One region of the Fictibacillus arsenicus genome, then DNA from elsewhere that is predicted to be linked to it. Evidence: a T-box and tRNA genes for the amino acid it is inferred to sense, from the RefSeq annotation. Region 1 holds a T-box; the other holds one or more tRNA genes.
What was found. The T-box of region 1 lies ahead of ABE41_RS13830 (valine--tRNA ligase). A T-box ahead of a tRNA ligase gene usually reads a tRNA of that ligase, here a tRNA-Val.
Positions count from the first base shown of each region.

Region 2: it has a tRNA-Val gene. The T-box ahead of ABE41_RS13830 (valine--tRNA ligase) is inferred to sense a tRNA for this amino acid. The anticodon was not compared.

Region 1 covers NZ_CP016761.1:2,667,786-2,679,125, reverse strand. The annotation lists gene hemL (glutamate-1-semialdehyde 2,1-aminomutase) at 1-954, shown strand, start outside; gene ABE41_RS13855 (LysM peptidoglycan-binding domain-containing protein) at 1,373-2,836, shown strand; gene ABE41_RS13850 (hypothetical protein) at 2,851-3,762, shown strand; gene ysxE (spore coat protein YsxE) at 3,759-4,823, shown strand; gene ABE41_RS13840 (hypothetical protein) at 4,863-5,057, opposite strand; T-box leader at 5,224-5,451, shown strand; gene ABE41_RS13830 (valine--tRNA ligase) at 5,879-8,527, shown strand; gene ABE41_RS13825 (bifunctional folylpolyglutamate synthase/dihydrofolate synthase) at 8,602-9,897, shown strand; gene ABE41_RS13820 (sensor domain-containing diguanylate cyclase) at 9,998-11,340, shown strand, end outside.
Region 2 covers NZ_CP016761.1:144,532-155,871, reverse strand. The annotation lists gene cdaA (diadenylate cyclase CdaA) at 1-466, opposite strand, end outside; gene ABE41_RS00905 (zf-HC2 domain-containing protein) at 806-1,471, opposite strand; gene sigW (RNA polymerase sigma factor SigW) at 1,479-2,054, opposite strand; gene ABE41_RS20435 (aspartyl-phosphate phosphatase Spo0E family protein) at 2,256-2,426, shown strand; gene rocF (arginase) at 2,455-3,354, opposite strand; tRNA gene ABE41_RS00885 (tRNA-Ala) at 4,091-4,166, opposite strand; tRNA gene ABE41_RS00880 (tRNA-Gly) at 4,175-4,248, opposite strand; tRNA gene ABE41_RS00875 (tRNA-Tyr) at 4,296-4,380, opposite strand; tRNA gene ABE41_RS00870 (tRNA-Thr) at 4,489-4,564, opposite strand; tRNA gene ABE41_RS00865 (tRNA-Val) at 4,570-4,645, opposite strand; tRNA gene ABE41_RS00860 (tRNA-Glu) at 4,673-4,747, opposite strand; tRNA gene ABE41_RS00855 (tRNA-Thr) at 4,765-4,840, opposite strand; tRNA gene ABE41_RS00850 (tRNA-Asn) at 4,850-4,924, opposite strand; rRNA gene rrf (5S ribosomal RNA) at 4,954-5,069, opposite strand; rRNA gene ABE41_RS00840 (23S ribosomal RNA) at 5,219-8,220, opposite strand; rRNA gene ABE41_RS00835 (16S ribosomal RNA) at 8,455-10,004, opposite strand; gene ABE41_RS00830 (hypothetical protein) at 10,266-10,475, opposite strand; gene pdaB (polysaccharide deacetylase family sporulation protein PdaB) at 10,637-11,340, shown strand, end outside.

The DNA of each region.
Region 1 (11,340 bases):
GTTCGTATGGTCAACTCCGGAACAGAGGCAACGATGAGCGCGCTTCGTCTTGCGCGCGGATATACAGGGAGAAGCAAGATAGTAAAATTCGAGGGCTGTTACCATGGTCATGGCGACTCATTGCTGATCAAAGCAGGGTCAGGGGTCGCGACTCTTGGCCTGCCAGATTCTCCAGGTGTACCTGAAGGGATAGCGCAAAATACGATCACGGTTCCGTACAATGATCTTGAAAGTCTCCAAGTTGCATTCGATCAATTCGGAGAAGATATTGCCTGTGTAATCGTTGAGCCAGTGGCTGGGAACATGGGTGTAGTACCACCTCAAAAAGGGTTCCTTGAGGGAATCCGTAAAATGACGGAACAACATGGCTCTCTATTAATCTTTGATGAAGTTATGACAGGATTCCGTGTGGATTATGAATGCGCTCAAGGGTATTTCGGTGTCACACCTGACCTTACATGTTTAGGGAAAGTAATCGGCGGGGGTCTTCCCGTCGGTGCTTATGGAGGTAAGCGTGAAATCATGCAGCAAATCGCACCTAGCGGACCTATTTATCAGGCAGGAACATTGTCTGGCAATCCATTAGCAATGGCTGCAGGTTATGCTACTCTATCTCAGCTAACAAAAGAAAGTTACGATTATTTTAAAAAGCTTGGTGATCAGCTTGCTTCCGGAATATCTGAAGCAGCAGAACATTACGGGATCGACCATACGATCAACCGTGCAGGAAGCATGATTGGTTTCTTCTTTACTAATCAAGATGTAATTAATTATGAAACAGCTAAGTTATCAAACTTAGATCATTTTAATTCTTGTTTCCGCACGATGCTGCATGAAGGGGTTTCTCTTCCACCTTCACAATTTGAGGGATTATTCTTATCAACTGCACATACTGAAGATGATATTAACAAAACAGTTGATGCATTCAGAAAAGCTTTTTCATTATTGAAATAGGCTGTTTTCTAAAAGATTGTTGCTTTTGTTTGTTTCTGTACTCATCAATTGCAAGTTGATAGGAGCGCAAGGTGCGTGCCTACCACATAAGAAGCTTCTCGCTAGGCATGCGACGAGGAATCTCACATCGGTAGTATTTAACTGTAGACGCAGGAGCAAGGATACTTCCATGAAAACGGTCAGGTGGAGAATCCTAATGGCGCAAAGCGGCAGGAGGCTCACCGCACGCCCCGTGGAAAGCGAGCAACGTAGCGGAAATCAACTACTTTCAAGAGCTACAATTTATGCGAAATAGCGTCCGTTTATCAAAACGGGCGCTATTTTTATTTTTGCCGATTGAACTCGGAATCATATTTCGTCCTGTTCTCTCATACACCTATATTGTATAACTATATGCAATTGAAAGGAGGAGAAGGGCATGAGTCAATCGAAGCTGCGTTTCTCCATTGAGGAGTCTGTTTGGCTAAAGAAAGGACAGGAAGTAGCTGAAGTTTTGTCGATGTCACTTGTTCCTGAAATAAACATCAGTGAGGAAGCCGGACAGGTTTATATCAAGGGAGCTCTTATTTTAAACGGTAAATACCGTGCAGAAAAACAGGGTGATCAAGATGGGCAAAATTTAGAAGGGAACCCTTTATCTGAAGGTGTCTCATATCGTTCACTCACCCAGTTGAATGTTGCAGAAGATGGAGTTACAGATCTGGTCCATCGCTTTCCTGTTGACATTACGATTCCGTCCTACCGTGTTGAAGATTCAAACCAGGTGAAGGTTGAAGTAGAGTCTTTTGAATATGAACTTCCTAACTCGACTTGCTTTGAACTTTCAGCATCCATCTGTATTTATGGAATAAAGGATGAAAAACAGCGCCAGGAAAGTCAGGCCTTTGAACTGCCGAAAGAAATAGTACGCTCAGCTGTCGAGGAACGTTCTGATCAGAATGATGAGAAGTCAGAGATATTTACTCCTTTCCAATTTGAAGCTCGCCAAAGCGGAGGCGTACCTTCTCAGCCGCAACAAAATGAATTTCAAGCAAGTTTTAGAGAGGAAGCTTCTGAAGTTAAATCTGAGAAGAAAACAGCTTACGAGTTCAAACCTCATTTTGAAGAGATTGATGATACAACGATGGATGCGACCTTTGATTCATTAAAGTCAATTGCTTTCTCTGATGAGGATATGAGGAATTCGAATAATGAGGAAGAAACAGAAGAACCAGAAACTGAGGAACATTACCTTCCGGAATATGAAGACGCTCAAGAAGAGCTCAAATTTAATGAGAGCCATTCAGAAGAGCAGGAATACGCGAGTTACGATCAGCCGTATGCAGAGCAGAATTATCAGGCTCAAGATGCCTATAACTATCAGCAGAACGCTTATCAGAATCAGCAATCCTATCAACAACCAGAAAGACCATATGAATATAATCCGTATCAGCAGCAATCTTACTCGGCGCAAGAAAACAATTATCAGGATTACCAGGCGCAAAATTACGGAGACCGTCCATATGATGCAGGAGAGTATGGAGAACAAGCGTATCATGATGAACAAGAATACGATGATCAAAGCTATCAGCATACAGAAGAACAAGACCAATCTTATGAATATGAAGCAGAAGCCAGCAGCTATGAAGAACAAGAAGAACAGCAAGCAGAGCGGGAAGAGGAACCCAAGGATGAAAATGCCTTGTATTTAACGAAGATGCTTTCAGGAAAAGAAGACCGCTTCTCAAAAATGAGAATGTATATTCTTCAGCGCGGAGATTCTTTAGAACACATCTGTGAAAGATATGATATCTCCTTAAATACGCTGATGCGCATGAATCAATTGCAGCAGGGTGAAGTATCTGAAGGGCAAATTATCTATATTCCTGTAAGTTCACGCTAAAATGAGGTGCTGCCATGGGGCTCATTAACCTCTTAGAAAATGAATATGATTTATATGGGGTGAGATGGAAGCAGGAGCCTCATATTATCATGACCGATTTTGGAGAGAAACGATTAAGGTATTGGAAAGATGAAGAGATGTTAAAATGGCATGTCAGATGGCGCGATGAGTCTTCAAAAGGCTCTGGCGCCGTACCTGACAGAATGATTCGAACAAGAGATGGAGACGCAGCGGTATTTGACGGCAAGCACTGGATTACCCTTCATGACTATGCTGATACTCTGTTTGGCTGCGAAGAAGTAGAGCGGTGGGGACAATTTATTGGTCAGTTGTTAAAGGTTTCTGTACAAGGAAACTATAAAAATGATCAATCTGTTGAACACCCTGTATTTGATTTTAGCCATTGTTTGGAATTAGCTCAAAAATACACTGATGGAAGTTTCCAAATTTTAAATACAAGTATAGCTGAAGCAAACAAGAGACTTCTATTCGCTGAGGCGCTTAATAAAAAAGTTCAAAACACCGAAGTTCCAATCTTGGAAAAAGAAATAAGAATTGCGAATGGAAAAAGAATCTTTCACTTTTTATTTTACCAAGGTGGTGATTCTAAACCGGTACAAAGTTACAAGCCGATACGAAATTTCTTATTCGAATGGCTGGAACACAATTCACCTTTGTCATTAAAAATGCTTCTGACTGAAATTGATCGTATCTTCCCATTACAAGGTGATCATGGGTTGCTATTGTTAGCCGAAATTACAACACCATGGGAACTAACTGATTGTCTGAATCGATTAGACAACACCAATTTAGAAAAGATGGTTGAAGGCATGAACATGTACGAAGCCATTTGGGATGTAAACCGGACTTTCCTTAAAACGGTTACTGAATGGTTTGATGAAAACAGAAGGAAGGTGGCCCTATGACAACGGAAAAGGAAACACTAAATTACGGGCCCGTCCTTTTTCATTATGATCTGTTTCCTGAAAAGCTTGAACGTCACGGAAAAGTAAAGAAGGTCATAACGAAAAGAGGAACTTTTGCACTTAAAGAAGCAGAGATGAACGAGGAAGAACGAAGCTGGTTCACACATGTTATTCAAAGGCTTTCAGAAATTGGTTTCCATCAGGTAGTACCATTGTATCCGACCAAATTTGGTGACTATACTGTTCAGCTTGGACCAAAAACCTATTACCTCATGCCATGGTTTGCATCAGATGAGAGAAATGAAAGAGCAAAGGATGAGGTGCTGCTTGATCATCTCGGCAAAGTGCATGCTCTGACACTCAAAGAACAAGACTTTTCAAATGAAGTCGTCGAACATTCTTATCAATATTTAATGAACAGGTGGGAAAACCGGCAGTTTGAAATGGAAAGGTTTACGGAAGAAGCTGAACAAAAAACGTATATGTCACCTTTTGAATTAACGTATTTAAGCCATTTTCATCAAATAATGAGAATGACTGAAGAAGCCAAAAGAAGATTAAAAGAATGGTACGATACTTGTCAGCGTGAAAAGCGATATAGAAGTGTCCTGTGCCATGGAAAAGTTTCCCGTAATCATTTGATATTTAATCCTACAGGGGAAGCCCATCTTCTGAACTTTGAAAAAGCTGTGCTGGACACTCCTGTAAGAGATTTGGCTTTATATTTCCGGAGAGCTGCACATCAGAGAGACTGGGTGATTGAAGAAGGTAAGTTATTATTGGATTTATATGAGAAACATGTACCGCTTTTAAATGAAGAACGAGGATTATTAATCAGCTATTTATCATATCCGGAACCGGTATTTAATACAGTTGATCTATACTGCAGCAAAAGAACTCAATATTCTCAAATCGAATTGGTGCACAGGCTTGAGAGCAGAATAAGAGCCATGAAAAAGATACGCGATTTTTGTGATGCTATTATGATAGCTCCTCCGCCAGCTCTAGAGGAAAATGCACCAAATAAAATTCATATAAATAATGAAGAAGATCACATATAGCACCATATATGTGATCTTCTTGTTTAGTTTAGTTTGATCCTAAAATATTTCATAAGCAATACCAAAATGCAATGCAAGGAGAATCAAAATAATGAAAAAATCTACAGCTGAGGGAAATAATAAAGTGCGGATCAGCTGAAAGATAATAAGCGGCACTGTTAATTGCCCGATTGCATTTTTAACGGTTAGAAGCCAGCCAGGAAAGCGGGCTTTCCTAAAATATCTCCGAGCCAAGAAGAAGCCCCCCATTCGCCCATTTTATATAACTTATGCATCGTGTTTAAAGACGTGAAAGACGGGCTTCACCAAATTTATTTTTGTGCATAGAATAACTTTTACAAGTTAAGGTTATCCTATTGACTAAAATTAGCACTCTTGTATAAAATATAATCAGATTCTATATTGTGCGTAGACAGGGAATAGTACAAATGCAACACCTTTTAGAGAGAGGATTCATCTGCTGAAAGAATCCTTAAGGCTAGTTGGTTGGAAGTCGCCCTTGAGCATCTTCTTTGAACAATGAAGTAGAAGAAGACGGTAAATCCGTTATCGATGAAGAGTACAGCAAGTTAATTTGAACTTGCCGTAAATTAAGGTGGTACCGCGGAAAAGTCCTTTCGTCCTTTAAGACGATTGGGCTTTTTTTGTTTTTTAGAAAGGTTGTTTTCGCAAACTTTGTTGCTCCTTGAAGTGGTTGATTTCCGTTCCAGGATGCTCGCTTTCCGCGGGGCGTGCGGTGAGCTTCCTTTGCGCTTCGCACCATTAGGAGTCTCAATGAAGCATGTGTGCTCCTGCGTCTACAAGCAACTCCTAACGAAGAGAGTTTCCTCGTCGCATGCCTTGCGAGAAGGATACTCAGGTGGCTGGCACGCTGATCCCGCAGGACAAGGAAGGCTTCGGCAGCTTTAAATCGCACGAAGAAAATGTGAAGTTCATTTTCGAGGAGTCTCGCACCTTGCACTCCAATCAACCTTGTCAATGAAGAGAATCAACAAAAAAGTTAAAAGCAAAAATCTTTTAGAGAAGAGCCTTTAGAAATAAAAGGAGGAGAAATGATGACGAACGAACAGAAAGAACTTACGATGCCGACAAAGTATGATCCGAAGGCTACAGAAGAAAACCGTTATGAATTCTGGCTGAAAGGAAAATTCTTTGAAGCAAAAGGCGACAAAGAGAAAGAGCCATATACAATTGTTATTCCGCCGCCGAACGTAACCGGAAAACTTCACCTTGGTCATGCTTGGGATACTGCACTGCAGGATATTCTTACACGTACAAAACGCATGCAAGGCTTTGATGTTTTATGGCTGCCTGGAATGGATCACGCAGGCATTGCAACTCAAGCTAAGGTTGAAGGGAAGCTTCGTGAAGAGGGAATTTCCCGCTATGATCTTGGGCGTGAAAAGTTTCTCGAGAAATCATGGGAATGGAAAGAGGAATATGCTCATTTTATCCGCCAGCAATGGGCAAAACTTGGTCTTGGATTAGATTACTCCCGTGAACGCTTTACATTAGACGAAGGGCTTTCAGAAGCGGTAAAAGAGGTATTCGTAACGCTCTACGAAAAAGGTTTGATCTATCGCGGCGAGTATATCATCAACTGGGATCCTCAAACAAAAACAGCACTTTCTGATATAGAAGTTATTCACCAGGATGTTCAGGGTGCTTTCTATCATATGAAATATCCGCTGGCAGATGGTTCAGGATATATTGAAGTAGCTACTACTCGTCCAGAAACAATGCTTGGAGATACGGCTATCGCAGTACATCCGAAAGATGAGCGCTATCAGCATCTAATCGGTAAAAAGGCAATCTTGCCAATTGTTGGACGTGAGATTGAGATCGTAGGTGATGACTACGTAGATATGGAATTTGGTTCAGGGGCTGTAAAAATCACACCTGCTCATGACCCTAACGACTTTGAGATCGGAAACAGACATAACCTTGAACGTATCTTGGTAATGGATGAAGGCGGAAAGATGAACGAAAATGCCGGGAAATATCAAGGGCTTGATCGTTTTGAGTGCCGAAAACAAATTGTAAAAGACCTCCAAGATCAAGGAGTTCTATTTAAAATTGAAGAACACATGCATTCGGTGGGGCACTCTGAGAGAAGCGGTGCTGTAGTAGAACCTTACCTATCTACTCAATGGTTCGTAAAAATGAAGCCACTTGCAGAAGAAGCAATCAAGCTTCAAAGCAGCGAAGACAAAGTCAATTTCGTTCCAGACCGTTTTGAAAACACGTATTTGCGCTGGATTGAAAACATCCGTGACTGGTGTATTTCACGCCAGCTATGGTGGGGACACCGTATTCCAGCTTGGTTCCATAAAGAAACAGGTGAAATCTACGTTGGAAAAACAGAACCTAATGATCCTGAAAATTGGGAGCAGGATACAGATGTCCTTGATACGTGGTTCTCGTCAGCTCTTTGGCCTTTTTCAACAATGGGATGGCCGGATGAAGAATCTGCTGATTTAAAACGCTACTTCCCTGGAAATGTGCTTGTAACAGGATATGATATTATTTCATTCTGGGTATCAAGAATGATTTTCCAATCGCTTGAGTTCACTGATCAAAAGCCATTTAATGATGTATTGATTCACGGACTTGTTCGAGATTCTGAAGGGCGTAAGATGAGTAAGTCACTTGGAAACGGTGTAGATCCGATGGATGTTATCGAGAAATACGGTGCGGATGCACTAAGATTCTTCTTAACTACCGGAAGCTCTCCTGGAAACGACCTCCGATTCTATTGGGAAAAAGTGGAGTCTACTTGGAACTTTGCTAATAAAATTTGGAACGCATCCCGTTTTGCACTTATGAATATGGATGGCTTGCAATACGATGAGATTGATTTGAGCGGCAAAAAGTCACTTGCTGACCAATGGATCCTGACTCGTCTTAACGAAACGTCAGAAGACATTACAAGACTGATTGATGCCTATGAATTTGGAGAAGTTGGACGTCTTCTTTATAACTTCATCTGGGATGATTTTTGTGACTGGTATATCGAGATGGCAAAACTGCCGCTTTATGGAGAAGATGAAGAAGCTAAGAAAACAACTCGTTCTGTTTTGGCTTATGTACTGGACCAGACACTTCGATTGCTTCACCCGTTCATGCCGTTTATTACAGAAGAAATCTGGCAGCATCTGCCTCACGAAGGTGAATCTATCACTGTTGCCTCTTGGCCGGTAAAACGAGATGACCTTCATTTCCCAGAAGCTGCAAATGAATTTGCTCTTGTAACTGAAGTGATCCGCTCTGTTCGTAACATCCGCTCAGAAATGAACGTTGCACCGAGCAAGCCGATCGAACTCCAAATCAAGCCGAAAAATAAAGAGATTTTAAAAGCTCTGGAAACAAACCGCAACTATTTAGTACGTTTTTGCAACCCGAGCGAACTTTTGATTTCTGATGAAATCTCAGCACCAGAAAAGAGCATGAGCACCGTTTTAACTGGGCTTGAAATGTATCTTCCTCTTGAAGGATTGCTGAATATTGAAGAAGAGATCAAGCGTCTTGAAAAAGAAGCGGAAAAATATGCGAAAGAAGTAGAACGTGTACAGAAAAAATTAAGCAACGAAGGTTTTATGAAAAAAGCACCTGAAAAGGTTATTGCTGAAGAGCGTGCAAAAGAAAGTGATTATCAGGAAAAATATGATAACGTTCAAGCACGTATAAAAGAGCTTCAAAGCTAACAGTTTACGATTATGAGGCGGATCCTTTTATGCAGGATTCGCCTTCTTTTACGTTATGAAAGGCGGGCTTAAGTTTGAATTCCTATAATGAAACATTAACATGGATACATGGTTTATTGAAGTTTGGTATAAAGCCAGGATTGAAGAGAGTGGAATGGCTGCTGCAAAGAACAGGGAACCCGGAGAAAAAAATTAAATGTATACATATTGCCGGAACAAACGGAAAAGGATCTACTGTTGAGTATTTACGGAGTATTTTTAATGAAGCTGGCTACAATGTTGGAACCTTTACTTCTCCATATCTCATTACTTTTAATGAAAGAGTTTCAATTAATAAAGAACCTATTAAAAACGATGAATTGCTGGAATATGCAAAATTGCTAAAACCGTTGGTTGATGAACTGACTGAAACTTCTTTAGGCAGTCCGACAGAGTTTGAAGTGATCACTGTCATTTCATTGCTATATTTTGCAAAAAAGCAGCCGGATATCGTTATTTATGAAACAGGATTAGGCGGTTTATATGATTCAACAAATGTAATTTCACCAATATTAAGTCTGATTTCAAATATTGGATATGACCATATGGGAATTTTAGGGGACACCATTGAAGAAATTGCATTTCAAAAAGCTGGGATCATAAAAAAAGAGGTTTCGGTAATCACAACTGTTGAACAGATTGAAGCTTTAAATGTGATAGAGAAGAAGGCTAATACAGTACATTCCGACACTTATATTCTTGGCAGGGATTTTTCTGTTTTGCATAAGAAGAGTTCCGACAATGGAGAAGAGTTTTTATACACAGGGCTTGAAAATTCAAATATTTCAGCAGAATTATCGATGAAAGGCATCCATCAAGTAAAAAATGCCGGACTTGCTCTGGCTGCCGTTGAATATTTGACAAGAAAGGGTTTTTACAGAATTGATCCAGAAAAAATTAAAACCGGATTATTTCGTGCAAATTGGGCGGGCAGGTTTGAAAAAGTTTCATCATCACCCGATATAATCATTGATGGCGCTCATAATCATCAAGGAATCCAAGCACTGAGACTAACGATAGAAAATCATTATAAGGGCAGAAAGGTTTATTTGCTGTTTGCCGCATTGCATGATAAAGCTTATAAAAACATGATGAAAGAGCTAGAGAATATTATAGATGAGGCATATTTCACTACCTTTGACTTTCCAAGAGCAGCATCAGCAGAGCAGTTATTAGCTGAAAGCCCTTTTCAAAAGTCGTGTGCCATCTCTTCCTGGAAGGATGCTTTAAAAGAGGCAATGAAAAAATTAAAAGAAGAGGATGTCCTTGTCATCACTGGATCTCTTTACTTTATTTCAGAAGTTAGAAAAAGTTTTCAAAATATGGAATAACATTTATTGTAATTTTTTGAACTTTTGATAAAATAAAAAGATAAGATAAATGTACTAGTAAAATAGATGTGTATATAGAACATTAATAGGGGGGGAAGCCGTGAGTTCACAGATGAATAATATGAGAAAACGCAAATATCTAGTAGTGGCATGGCTGATTTTATTCCCTCTGGCGTTGTGGACTGCCGTGCAAATGACAAATAACCAGCCGGATTTAAATTTAATCGACTTGGGTATTATTTCGCTTTTAGCGATTATCGTTTCTTTGTTTCCTATTAAGGTTCTTAATACGAATATTTCTTTTATGTCGGGTATAAATTTAGCTGTCTTTTTATACTATGGTTTAACAGTTGCTTTATCTATGACGCTGCTATCTGTAATGGCCATGTTTTTTTCGCTTAAAGTTAATGTTTTCAAAGAGTATTACAGATATATGGCTAATACCCTTATGTTTTCCTGGCTCATTATTTGTGAGGCGAGTGTTTTTTATCAGCTCGGTGGAGTAACAGGTGCATTTGATTTAAATGAACCGATTAATTTAATACCTGTTTTTGGGTATGTTTTAACAGGGTTAGTACTGAATCATGTCGGATTGTACTTCATTATTACTGTTCTTTATGAGGAATCCAGTCGTTTTATTGAATGGGATGCGTTATGGGATCTAGTTTCAGAAGTTCTTGCTATACCAGTTGGACTAATGCTGTACGTTCTATATTCCCAATTAGGGCAGCCTGCTATTTTTTATGTAGGGCTTCCGTTTATATCACTTTCAATCATTATTAAACTCTATCATTCTAGCGAACAGATAAATGTTTCCTTGCAAAAAGCGAGCGAGATTGGTCAGCAGCTTTCGGAGCATTTAAAAGTAAATCATATTTTAGATGTTTTTATTGAAAAACTCATTGCATTTATGTTTGTTGATTTTGCCTTTATATATGACGCAGATGCTGGTGAACATTTAAAAATCATTAGAAAGTATGAAAGTGAAGAAGGCATTCTGGCTTCTGTTCCTATTAAAAAGCATGAAGCGATCAGCGGAAAAGTATGGTCTACCGGAAAAAGTATCAGGTACTGCAAGTTGAAAGCGTGGCGGGAAATATCTGAAACTTTCTTTCAGGGTAAAGCAGAATCTGTAGTAGCCGTTCCTATGATTCGAAATCAAAAAATCGTCGGAATTATTACTTTTGCTTCTAAGAAGAAACATGCATACCAAAAGCACCATCTGATTATTTTAGAGATTTTAGCAAACTATTTAGCGGTTGCCATTGATAATGCTAGAAACTATGAATCCACAAAGCTCAAAAGTGAGCAGTGTCCATTAACTGGTCTATATAATTACAGGTACTTTGAGGATCTTCTGGCTAGTATGTATAACAACTACGAATATTTCAGAAAACAATTCTCTGTTATATTGCTAGATATCGATCATTTCAAAGCAGTAAA
Region 2 (11,340 bases), 1.5 Mb from region 1:
TTAAATGCGCTTGAATCGGAATCCCAGTCTCTACGTACTCACTCAATCCTGTTTCTCTTTCTATTGAGATGATTGCTCCGATACGGCGTTTAGACATATAGTTTGTAGACTTTACAATGGCCGCGATCGTTTTCTCAGTTTCCTCTTCTTCAGGAATTCCCGTCCTTGAAAAGAATCTGCCTCGTCCAAGCTGTTCCAGCGCTCTTCTCAGCTCTGGCTGGAAGATAATAATAATGGCAAGCAAACCATATGTAATGACTTTATCCATCAGCCAAGACATCGTCCGAAGATCGAACGAGCTGCTCAGGAACCATACTACGATGATCACGCTTATCCCTTTTAACAACTGAACAGCTTTCGTTCCCCGGATAATCATGATCAATTTATAGATGACATACGTCACCAATAAAATATCAATTATTTGTGTAAGGTAATTAAAAATATTAAAATCTGCGATTGGTAACATAACTTCCCTCCCAACTCGGGTATGTGTTCCAAGTTGAAGTTTCATAATGGATTTTACTTATATATTATAGCATACCTCATTACAAAGAAAACTGAGCATGAGAGGCTCAAGTTTATGAAAATTCAGGGCTCATCCTTTTGGTGGCGGCAACGAAACTGCCCTTTGCTTAATACCACACTAGGTATTACGTACGGCATTCCCACGTTAAACCGGATTAATCCCACGTTAGCTGCGTTTTTTCTCACGTTAAATGAAATAATCGCACGTTAATTAAAAAATAACCACGAGACGACAATCCCGGACAAAATTCGCGGCGCGGATACCCGGGCATCATTTTCCTTACCCAACAAAAAAAGCCGTCTCTAAACGGCTCTTATCGTTATTTTGCATTGTTTCTTCTTTTGTACTAACCAACGATTTCAACTTGTACCATACCCATTCGACAACTTGGCCGATTTCCTGACTGTGGCCCGTCACCTCTCCTGCTGATGCAAGATACTGATTACCTTTTATTACTGTGACGTCGCCCTCTACTCTTCCTTCAATTCGGACGTCTGCATTCTCAACGACAAGGTCGCCTTTTATCGTTTCTCCAGCTGGGACAACGACTACCCTTTCAGCCTTTTTAATCTGAAGGTTTCCTTCTCCTTTTACAACAGCCAGGTCTTGCTGATTATAGCTGGTGAAAACGGATGCTGCCATAAAGAACATAAAGATCGCCGCTGCCGTTAAAGCAGGATGACGCTGCATCCATCGTTTCCATTTGATCTGCTGCTTCTCTTTAGGCAGCTTTGCCATAACAGCCTGAGTAAATCCTTCAGGCGCCTTTATAGAATGGTTCTGTAACTGTAATTCTTTTAGAGTATCTAAAAGCAACTCGTATTCTTCTTTACATGATTCACATTCTTCCAGATGAGCATGAAAGACACGCTCTTCTTCCGTAGTCGCTTCACCATCGAGTACTTTGTTCATCAATTCATCAAATACAGAATCTTCACACTGCATTTTTTCTTCACCTCGTTTTTACAACCATTTGAAATACTTTCTTCAGCGCTTCTCTGCCTCGATGTATACGAGTTTTTACAGTTGGGACGGGTATGTCCATGATGTGGCTGATTTCTTCCAGTGATAAATCTTCTACATATTTTAGAACAATCGCTGTCCTATACTTTTCGGGGAGCTTCATAATTTCTTCTTGCAGTTCATTCCATCGTTCGTTTTCTGTTACGACTTGTTCAGGCAGCGGTTCTTCAGATGAGAGCTGACTATACATCGTAGCTCCGTCAGTGCCAGGCACTTCAGCATCTAAGTAGTAATCAGGTTTCTTCTTTCTGAGCCTGTCGATGCATAGGTTTGTGGCAATTCTGAAAATCCAAGTTGAAAATTTAAATTCATTGTTGTATTTACTTATATTACGGTAAGCTCTTAAAAAAGTTTCTTGTGCTAAATCTTCTGCTTCGTGTCCATTGCCGACCATCCGGTAACAATGCCGGTATATTTTATCTTTAAAAAGGTCTACAATGCCTTCAAACGCTTCCTGGTCCCCTTTTTTGACTTGGGCAACCATATTCGCTACTAAGGCGTCCATCTATTATCACCACTCGGATTTTATTTACGTACCAGCTTGCCATAAGTTTCAATGATTCTCTTTATTTTTTTATTTTATCATGTTGCAGAATTTGACGAAATAAAAAGGTATTTTTTTCTAGTTTCGGTGTTTCAAACTAATAAGGCCTGGGAATATTAATCATATAAAATACTTAAACGATTGAAGAGAGGGGTTGTTTGTATGTATAGGGATTTATTGATTGAACAAATCGAACACTCCAGACAGCAAATGAATGAACTTTCGAAACATCTACCCTTAATTGCAGAAGAAGTTGTAGAACTTTCTCAAGAAATAGACCAGCTGCTAAATCAATATCAACGCATAAATGAAAAAGAACAGTTGCTTCCGTAAAGAGGCAACTGTTTTTGATTGAGCAGATTTATAAAAGCTTTTCTCCAAATAAAGATCCCATTAATGCGACAGCAACGGTTGCTGTTTTGTTCTTCTCATCAAGAATCGGATTAACTTCCACAAACTCTGCAGAAGTAATAATTTCTGCTTCTGCTAGCATCTCCATCGCCAGATGACTCTCTCTGTAGCTGATTCCCCCAAGTACAGGAGTACCTACTCCAGGGGCGTCGTGGGGATCTAATCCATCAAGATCAAGACTAAGGTGAACCCCGTCAGTATGTGCTAAATATTCGATCGTCTCTTCCATAACTTTTGTCATACCAAGACGATCCACTTCATGCATCGTGTAAACTTTAATTCCCTTTTCTTTTATGAGTTCTCTCTCACCTTCATCTAGTGAACGCGCTCCAATGATAACAATGTTTTCCGGCTTCACTTTAGGTGTATAGCCGCTGATGTTCGTTAGCATCTCATGACCAATTCCGATACTGGCAGCTAAAGGCATTCCGTGTATATTGCCGCTTGGAGAAGTATCTGCGGTATTCAGATCGCCATGAGCATCGTACCAGATAACACCAAGGTTTTCGTAATGTTTTGAAACCCCTGCTAAAGTTCCAATCGCAATACTGTGATCTCCGCCTAATACTAGCGGGAACTTTTTGTTCGTAATTACACTGGAAACAGATTCAGAAAGCTTTTCACTTGCTTCCAAAACACCGTTTAAGTTTTTAAGATTACCTTCGTTTTCAATGCTTTGTTTTTCTGGACGAGCAATTTCAATATCACCTAAATCCTCAACCTGATAGTTAAGGTTTTCTAAACGCTCAATAATTCCTGCATATCGAATAGCACTAGGCCCCATATCTACACCGCGTCGCATTTGTCCTAAATCCATCGGTACTCCGATCACTGATATATCTTTTAACATTTCTTCTTCCTCCCTTATGAAAAACATAAAAACTAACGAATTCCTAATACTATTGTATCTGTAAGGGATTTCATGGTTCAACTGGACAAAATTTTGCATAGATATACCAAAAAGAAAGCGCTTTCGATGCTTGGATACATATTTATAAGAAATAGAATGGAAAATAGATGGGGTTCTTTTTTTATTGGAGAAGGAAATGCTTGCAGCGGAATGTCTTCATTTTATTTTCTAACCCGTAATTATGGTTTATAGACTGTAATTTTATTTTCTAAGCTGTAATTACATTTTATAGACTATAATTTAACTTTTCCAAGCCGTAATTTCGCTTATAGGCTTTTCAATTAAAATGAAATAGAAGATGGATAAGTCCATCTTCTAGCCTTCTTCTAACCTTTTTTAAATAGGCGCATTTCTAAAAGATTGCTGCTACTGAGCGATTTTCAAAAGTTCTTCATTGAATAGTTAAATTGGAGCGGAAGGGCGAGACTCATCGAAAATGAAAATCACTTTTTCTTCGTGCGATATATCGCTGCCGGAGCCTTCCTTGTCCTGCAGGATGAGCGGGGCAGATGAGCCCACTCATTGTACGCAGTACAGAGGGTGCTCACCGCACGCCCTGCGGAAAGCGAGCCGCTGCAGCGGATATTACAACTTTCAAAAGCAATAATGTTTACGAAAACAGCCTTTAAAAATAAAAAAAAATCAGGCCATCGCCTGATATCAATTGTTATGTATATGGTGGAGCTTAGCGGGATCGAACCGCTGACCTCCTGCGTGCAAGGCAGGCGCTCTCCCAGCTGAGCTAAAGCCCCGGAATAAATGGAGCGGGTGATGAGAATCGAACTCACGACCAGAGCTTGGAAGGCTCTTGTTTTACCATTAAACTACACCCGCATTATCTAAAAGCAGTATTGTCTGTCTTTCTAAATCTTATACAAAGATGGTGGAGGGGGACGGATTCGAACCGCCGAACCCGGAGGGAGCGGATTTACAGTCCGCCGCGTTTAGCCACTTCGCTACCCCTCCACATAAAAAAAGAATCGATCTAGACATGTTACTGCGTCTAAAAGCAGTTGCATGAAGACTATTCCTCGTAACAGCAATTTTATTTTTAGTTCGATAAAAATAAAATTGTGGTGCCGGCTAGAGGACTTGAACCCCCAACCTACTGATTACAAGTCAGTTGCTCTACCAATTGAGCTAAACCGGCATAAATGGTGGAGGATGACGGGTTCGAACCGCCGACCCCCTGCTTGTAAGGCAGGTGCTCTCCCAGCTGAGCTAATCCTCCAAAAGTTATGTTCAGTTAAAGAAAAGTTGGTGACCCGTACGGGATTCGAACCCGTGTTACCGCCGTGAAAGGGCGGTGTCTTAACCGCTTGACCAACGGGCCATATTATTTTTATGATATGGAGCTTCCAACCGGGCTCGAACCGGTGACCTCTTCCTTACCATGGAAGCACTCTACCTGCTGAGCTATGGAAGCAAAAAGTAATGGCTCCACAGGCAGGACTCGAACCTGCGACCGATCGGTTAACAGCCGATAGCTCTACCACTGAGCTACTGTGGAATAATATAATTTACGTATTTTGAGATAAAGCCCAGCGACGTCCTACTCTAACAGGGGGAGACCCCCAACTACCATCGGCGCTGAAGAGCTTAACTTCCGTGTTCGGTATGGGAACGGGTGTGACCTCTTCGCCATCATCACTGGACCTAGTACTCTCAAAATCATATATCCTGTTGGGACAAGATAAATTTTATTATATTTCCATACATTTTGCAAGAGATTTTTTAATGATTTTCATCATATTATGTTCTCTCAAAACTAGATACGACGTTTCCAAACGATTCATGCAATATTAAGGATAAGCCCTCGACCGATTAGTATCTGTCAGCTCCACGTGTCACCACGCTTCCACACCAGACCTATCAACCTCATCATCTCTAAGGGGTCTTACTCACTTAACGTGATGGGAAATCTCATCTTGAGGGGGGCTTCATGCTTAGATGCTTTCAGCACTTATCCCGTCCACACGTAGCTACCCAGCTATGCCCCTGGCGGAACAACTGGTACACCAGCGGTGTGTCCATCCCGGTCCTCTCGTACTAAGGACAGCTCCTCTCAAATTTCCTGCGCCCGCGACGGATAGGGACCGAACTGTCTCACGACGTTCTGAACCCAGCTCGCGTACCGCTTTAATGGGCGAACAGCCCAACCCTTGGGACCTACTTCAGCCCCAGGATGCGATGAGCCGACATCGAGGTGCCAAACCTCCCCGTCGATGTGGACTCTTGGGGGAGATAAGCCTGTTATCCCCAGGGTAGCTTTTATCCGTTGAGCGATGGCCCTTCCATGCGGAACCACCGGATCACTAAGCCCGACTTTCGTCCCTGCTCGACTTGTAGGTCTCGCAGTCAAGCTCCCTTGTGCCTTTACACTCTGCGAATGATTTCCAACCATTCTGAGGGAACCTTTGGGCGCCTCCGTTACTGTTTAGGAGGCGACCGCCCCAGTCAAACTGCCCGCCTGACACTGTCTCCGAACCGGATCACGGTTCAAGGTTAGAATTTCAATACAGCCAGGGTAGTATCCCACCGACGCCTCCACCGAAGCTGGCGCTCCGGCTTCTCAGGCTCCTACCTATCCTGTACAAGCTGTACCAAAATCCAATATCAAGCTGCAGTAAAGCTCCATGGGGTCTTTCCGTCCTGTCGCGGGTAACCTGCATCTTCACAGGTACTATAATTTCACCGGGTCTCTCGTTGAGACAGTATCCAAGTCGTTACACCTTTCGTGCGGGTCGGAACTTACCCGACAAGGAATTTCGCTACCTTAGGACCGTTATAGTTACGGCCGCCGTTTACTGGGGCTTCAATTCAGAGCTTCTCCCGTAAGGGATAACCCCTCCTCTTAACCTTCCAGCACCGGGCAGGTGTCAGCCCCTATACTTCACCTTGCGGTTTCGCAGAGACCTGTGTTTTTGCTAAACAGTCGCTTGGATCTATTCACTGCGGCTCTCTCGGGCGATAAACCCTATCAGAGCACCCCTTCTCCCGAAGTTACGGGGTCATTTTGCCGAGTTCCTTAACGAGAGTTCTCCCGATCATCTTAGGATTCTCTCCTCGCCTACCTGTGTCGGTTTGCGGTACGGGCACCTCTTTCCTCACTAGAGGCTTTTCTTGGCAGTGTAGGATCAGGGACTTCGGTACTAAAATTTCCCTCGCCATCACAGCTCAGCCTTCACGTTGGACGGATTTGCCTATCCAACAGCCTAACTGCTTAGACGCACTATTCCATCAGTGCGCTCACCCTACCTTACTGCGTCCCCCCATTGTTCAAACGGAAAGGAGGTGGTACAGGAATATCAACCTGTTATCCATCGCCTACGCTTTTCAGCCTCGGCTTAGGCCCCGACTAACCCTGAGCGGACGAGCCTTCCTCAGGAAACCTTAGGCTTTCGATGGACAAGATTCTCACTTGTCTTTCGCTACTCATACCGGCATTCTCACTTCAAAGCGCTCCACCAGTCCTTCCGGTCTGACTTCACTGCACTTCGAACGCTCCCCTACCCCTGTACCTAAAGGTACAAGCCATAGCTTCGGTGATACGTTTAGCCCCGTTACATTTTCGGCGCAGAGTCACTCGACCAGTGAGCTATTACGCACTCTTTAAATGGTGGCTGCTTCTAAGCCAACATCCTGGTTGTCTGGGCAACTCCACATCCTTTGCCACTTAACGTATACTTTGGGACCTTAGCTGATGGTCTGGGCTGTTTCCCTTTTGACTACGGATCTTATCACTCGCAGTCTGACTCCCGCGGATAATTCTCTGGCATTCGGAGTTTGACTGAATTCGGTAACCCTGTGGGGGCCCCTAGTCCAATCAGTGCTCTACCTCCAGGAATCTTGCCGCGAGGCTAGCCCTAAAGCTATTTCGGGGAGAACCAGCTATCTCCACCTCCAGGAATCTTGCCGCGAGGCTAGCCCTAAAGCTATTTCGGGGAGAACCAGCTATCTCCGTGTTCGATTGGCATTTCACCCCTACCCACACCTCATCCCCGCACTTTTCAACGTGCGTGGGTTCGGGCCTCCATTCAGTGTTACCTGAACTTCACCCTGGACATGGGTAGATCACACGGTTTCGGGTCTACGACCACGTACTATGTCGCCCTATTCAGACTCGCTTTCGCTGCGGCTCCGTCTATTCAACTTAACCTTGCACGGGATCGTAACTCGCCGGTTCATTCTACAAAAGGCACGCCGTCACCCGTTAATGGGCTCCGACTACTTGTAGGCACACGGTTTCAGGATCTCTTTCACTCCCCTTCCGGGGTGCTTTTCCCCTTTCCCTCACGGTACTGGTTCACTATCGGTCACTAGGGAGTATTTAGCCTTGGGAGATGGTCCTCCCGGATTCCGACGGGGTTTCACGTGTCCCGCCGTACTCAGGATCCACTCAGGAGGGAACGAAGTTTCAGCTACAGGGCTGTTACCTTCTTTGGCAGGCCTTTCCAGACCGCTTCACCTACTTCGTTCCTTTGTAACTCCATGTAGAGTGTCCTACAACCCCAGAGGGCAAGCCCTCTGGTTTGGGCTGTTTCCGTTTCGCTCGCCGCTACTCAGGAAATCGCATTTGCTTTCTCTTCCTCCGGGTACTTAGATGTTTCAGTTCCCCGGGTCTGCCTTCTCATACCCTATGTATTCAGATATGGATACCATCCCATTACGGATGGTGGGTTCCCCCATTCGGAAATCCCCGGATCAGTGCTTACTTACAGCTCCCCGAGGCATATCGGTGTTCGTCCCGTCCTTCTTCGGCTCCTAGTGCCAAGGCATCCACCGTGCGCCCTTTCTAGCTTAACCTTATATGATGTTTACACATCAAAGATTCTTGCTTTGGCGCAGATAAATAATCTATCTGCCTTGCATTACTTTGTTTGGATGTCGATATCTAGTTTTCAAAGAACATATAAAATAACCCTTTCATAAAAAATCTTAGAAAAGTGTTATTTAGTTGAGAGAGAGTTCTCTCAAAACTGAACAAAAGGCAAAAGGTGTACTTACGAAACAGTCGAAGCTGTTTCATAATCTCCATAGAAAGGAGGTGATCCAGCCGCACCTTCCGATACGGCTACCTTGTTACGACTTCACCCCAATCATCTGTCCCACCTTCGGCGGCTGGCTCCCAAAAGGGTTACCCCACCGACTTCGGGTGTTACAAACTCTCGTGGTGTGACGGGCGGTGTGTACAAGGCCCGGGAACGTATTCACCGCGGCATGCTGATCCGCGATTACTAGCAATTCCGGCTTCATGTAGGCGAGTTGCAGCCTACAATCCGAACTGAGAATGGCTTTTTGGGATTGGCTTGGCCTCGCGGCTTCGCAACCCTTTGTACCATCCATTGTAGCACGTGTGTAGCCCAGGTCATAAGGGGCATGATGATTTGACGTCATCCCCACCTTCCTCCGGTTTGTCACCGGCAGTCACCTTAGAGTGCCCAACTGAATGCTGGCAACTAAGGTCAAGGGTTGCGCTCGTTGCGGGACTTAACCCAACATCTCACGACACGAGCTGACGACAACCATGCACCACCTGTCACTCTGTCCCCCGAAGGGGAAAGCTCTATCTCTAGAGTGATCAGAGGATGTCAAGACCTGGTAAGGTTCTTCGCGTTGCTTCGAATTAAACCACATGCTCCACTGCTTGTGCGGGCCCCCGTCAATTCCTTTGAGTTTCAACCTTGCGGTCGTACTCCCCAGGCGGAGTGCTTAATGTGTTAACTTCAGCACTGAGGGTGGAACCCCCCAACACCTAGCACTCATCGTTTACGGCGTGGACTACCAGGGTATCTAATCCTGTTTGCTCCCCACGCTTTCGCGCCTCAGCGTCAGTTACAGGCCAAAAAGCCGCCTTCGCCACTGGTGTTCCTCCACATCTCTACGCATTTCACCGCTACACGTGGAATTCCACTTTTCTCTCCTGCACTCAAGTCTCCCAGTTTCCAATGACCCTCCACGGTTGAGCCGTGGGCTTTCACATCAGACTTAAGAGACCGCCTGCGCGCGCTTTACGCCCAATAATTCCGGATAACGCTTGCCACCTACGTATTACCGCGGCTGCTGGCACGTAGTTAGCCGTGGCTTTCTGGTTAGGTACCGTCAAGGTACGAGCAGTTACTCTCGTACTTGTTCTTCTCTAACAACAGAGCTTTACGACCCGAAGGCCTTCATCGCTCACGCGGCGTTGCTCGGTCAGGCTTTCGCCCATTGCCGAAGATTCCCTACTGCTGCCTCCCGTAGGAGTCTGGGCCGTGTCTCAGTCCCAGTGTGGCCGATCACCCTCTCAGGTCGGCTACGCATCGTCGCCTTGGTGAGCCGTTACCTCACCAACTAGCTAATGCGCCGCGGGCTCATCTGTAAGTGTCAGCCGAAACCGACTTTCAAAAAAGAAACATGCGTTTCTTCTTATTATCCGGTATTAGCCCCGGTTTCCCGGAGTTATCCCCGTCTTACAGGCAGATTACCCACGTGTTACTCACCCGTCCGCCGCTAAATCAGAGGAGCAAGCTCCTCTTCATTCGCTCGACTTGCATGTATTAGGCACGCCGCCAGCGTTCATCCTGAGCCAGGATCAAACTCTCCATAAAAGTGTTTGACTTGCTCTAATTTGTTACTGACGGAATTAATTCTTAATTCCTTACCTTTGCTTTTGTTCAGTTTTCAAAGAACTTGTTTATTTAAAGCTTGCCGCTCGTTTTGGCGACTTTTATAAGATACCACCGTTTAACAGCTGATGTCAACCGCTTTTTTTAGTGAATCTTAATTTGTTTATAACGCCGCTGTAAAAGCGACAAGAAATAATATACCACCATGTTTATGTAATGGTCAACAGTTTTTCAGGAAAAAAATCAATTTCTTTGTTTTGATCTTAAGTACCTTCTGCAATCGGCTGGTTTTGCAAACCGGCAAAATAAACGATAAATGATTTGATACCTTTCTTCAAGAACTGATTTTACGATTCCATCAATTTTTTGATCTTCTAGATCATACATCAGTTCTTCCATTTCTTTTTTTAGCACATATTCGAATTCATTAAGTTCCTGATGATTCAACAGCATTCCTATCAAAACAAAACACCCCGCTTAGCATTTTCTTTTATCATTATTGCCACGAAAAAGCTCTGTTATTATTTTTGGGTTTTTCTTAAATATCCGTCATATCTTGTCCAGAGAGTCATAAATATTCTGTAAGGAAGTATGGACAAGGGGGTAAAGTGTAAATGAAATTTTTCTTTGTCATAAACGGTAAAAAAGTAAAACAATACATGGTTGTTGTGTTTGCAGCATTTTTTGCTGCCTCCCTCGCTTTCGTGGGACAGCAGCAGCTATCCGTCTTCTCATCAAAAGACGGTCCTCGGGCAATATACAAAGGGGAAGATCAGGGTAATAAAGTTTCCTTGACCTTTGACATCAGCTGGGGTGACAAACGGGTCACACCGATCCTGGATATTTTAAAAGAAAAAGGCGTAAAGAATTGCACCTTCTTCTTATCAGCTGCTTGGGCTGAACGACATCCTGATATTGTTGAACGAATCGTGAAAGATGGTCATGAGGTCGCGAGTCTCGGTTATCAATATAAAAGCTATACCGAGTGGGAAGATAAACAGATCAAAAGAGATATTCTTTTAGCTCAAGAAAAGATCAAAAAGGTTTCCGGCAAAATGACTTCTCTTCTTCGTCCGCCGAATGGGAATTTCGATGAGCGTGTTCTTAATATTTCTGAGGACTTGAATCATACCGTTGTTCATTGGAGCATTGATACGAAGGACTGGAAAAACCCAGGTGTAAACAAGATTGTTACTTCAGCAACTGACGGCACTAAAGCAGGAGATATCATTTTGCTTCATGCATCTGATTCCGTTAAGCAGACACATAAAGCACTTCCTCAAATTATTGATAAATTAAAAGGCGACGGTTTTAAACT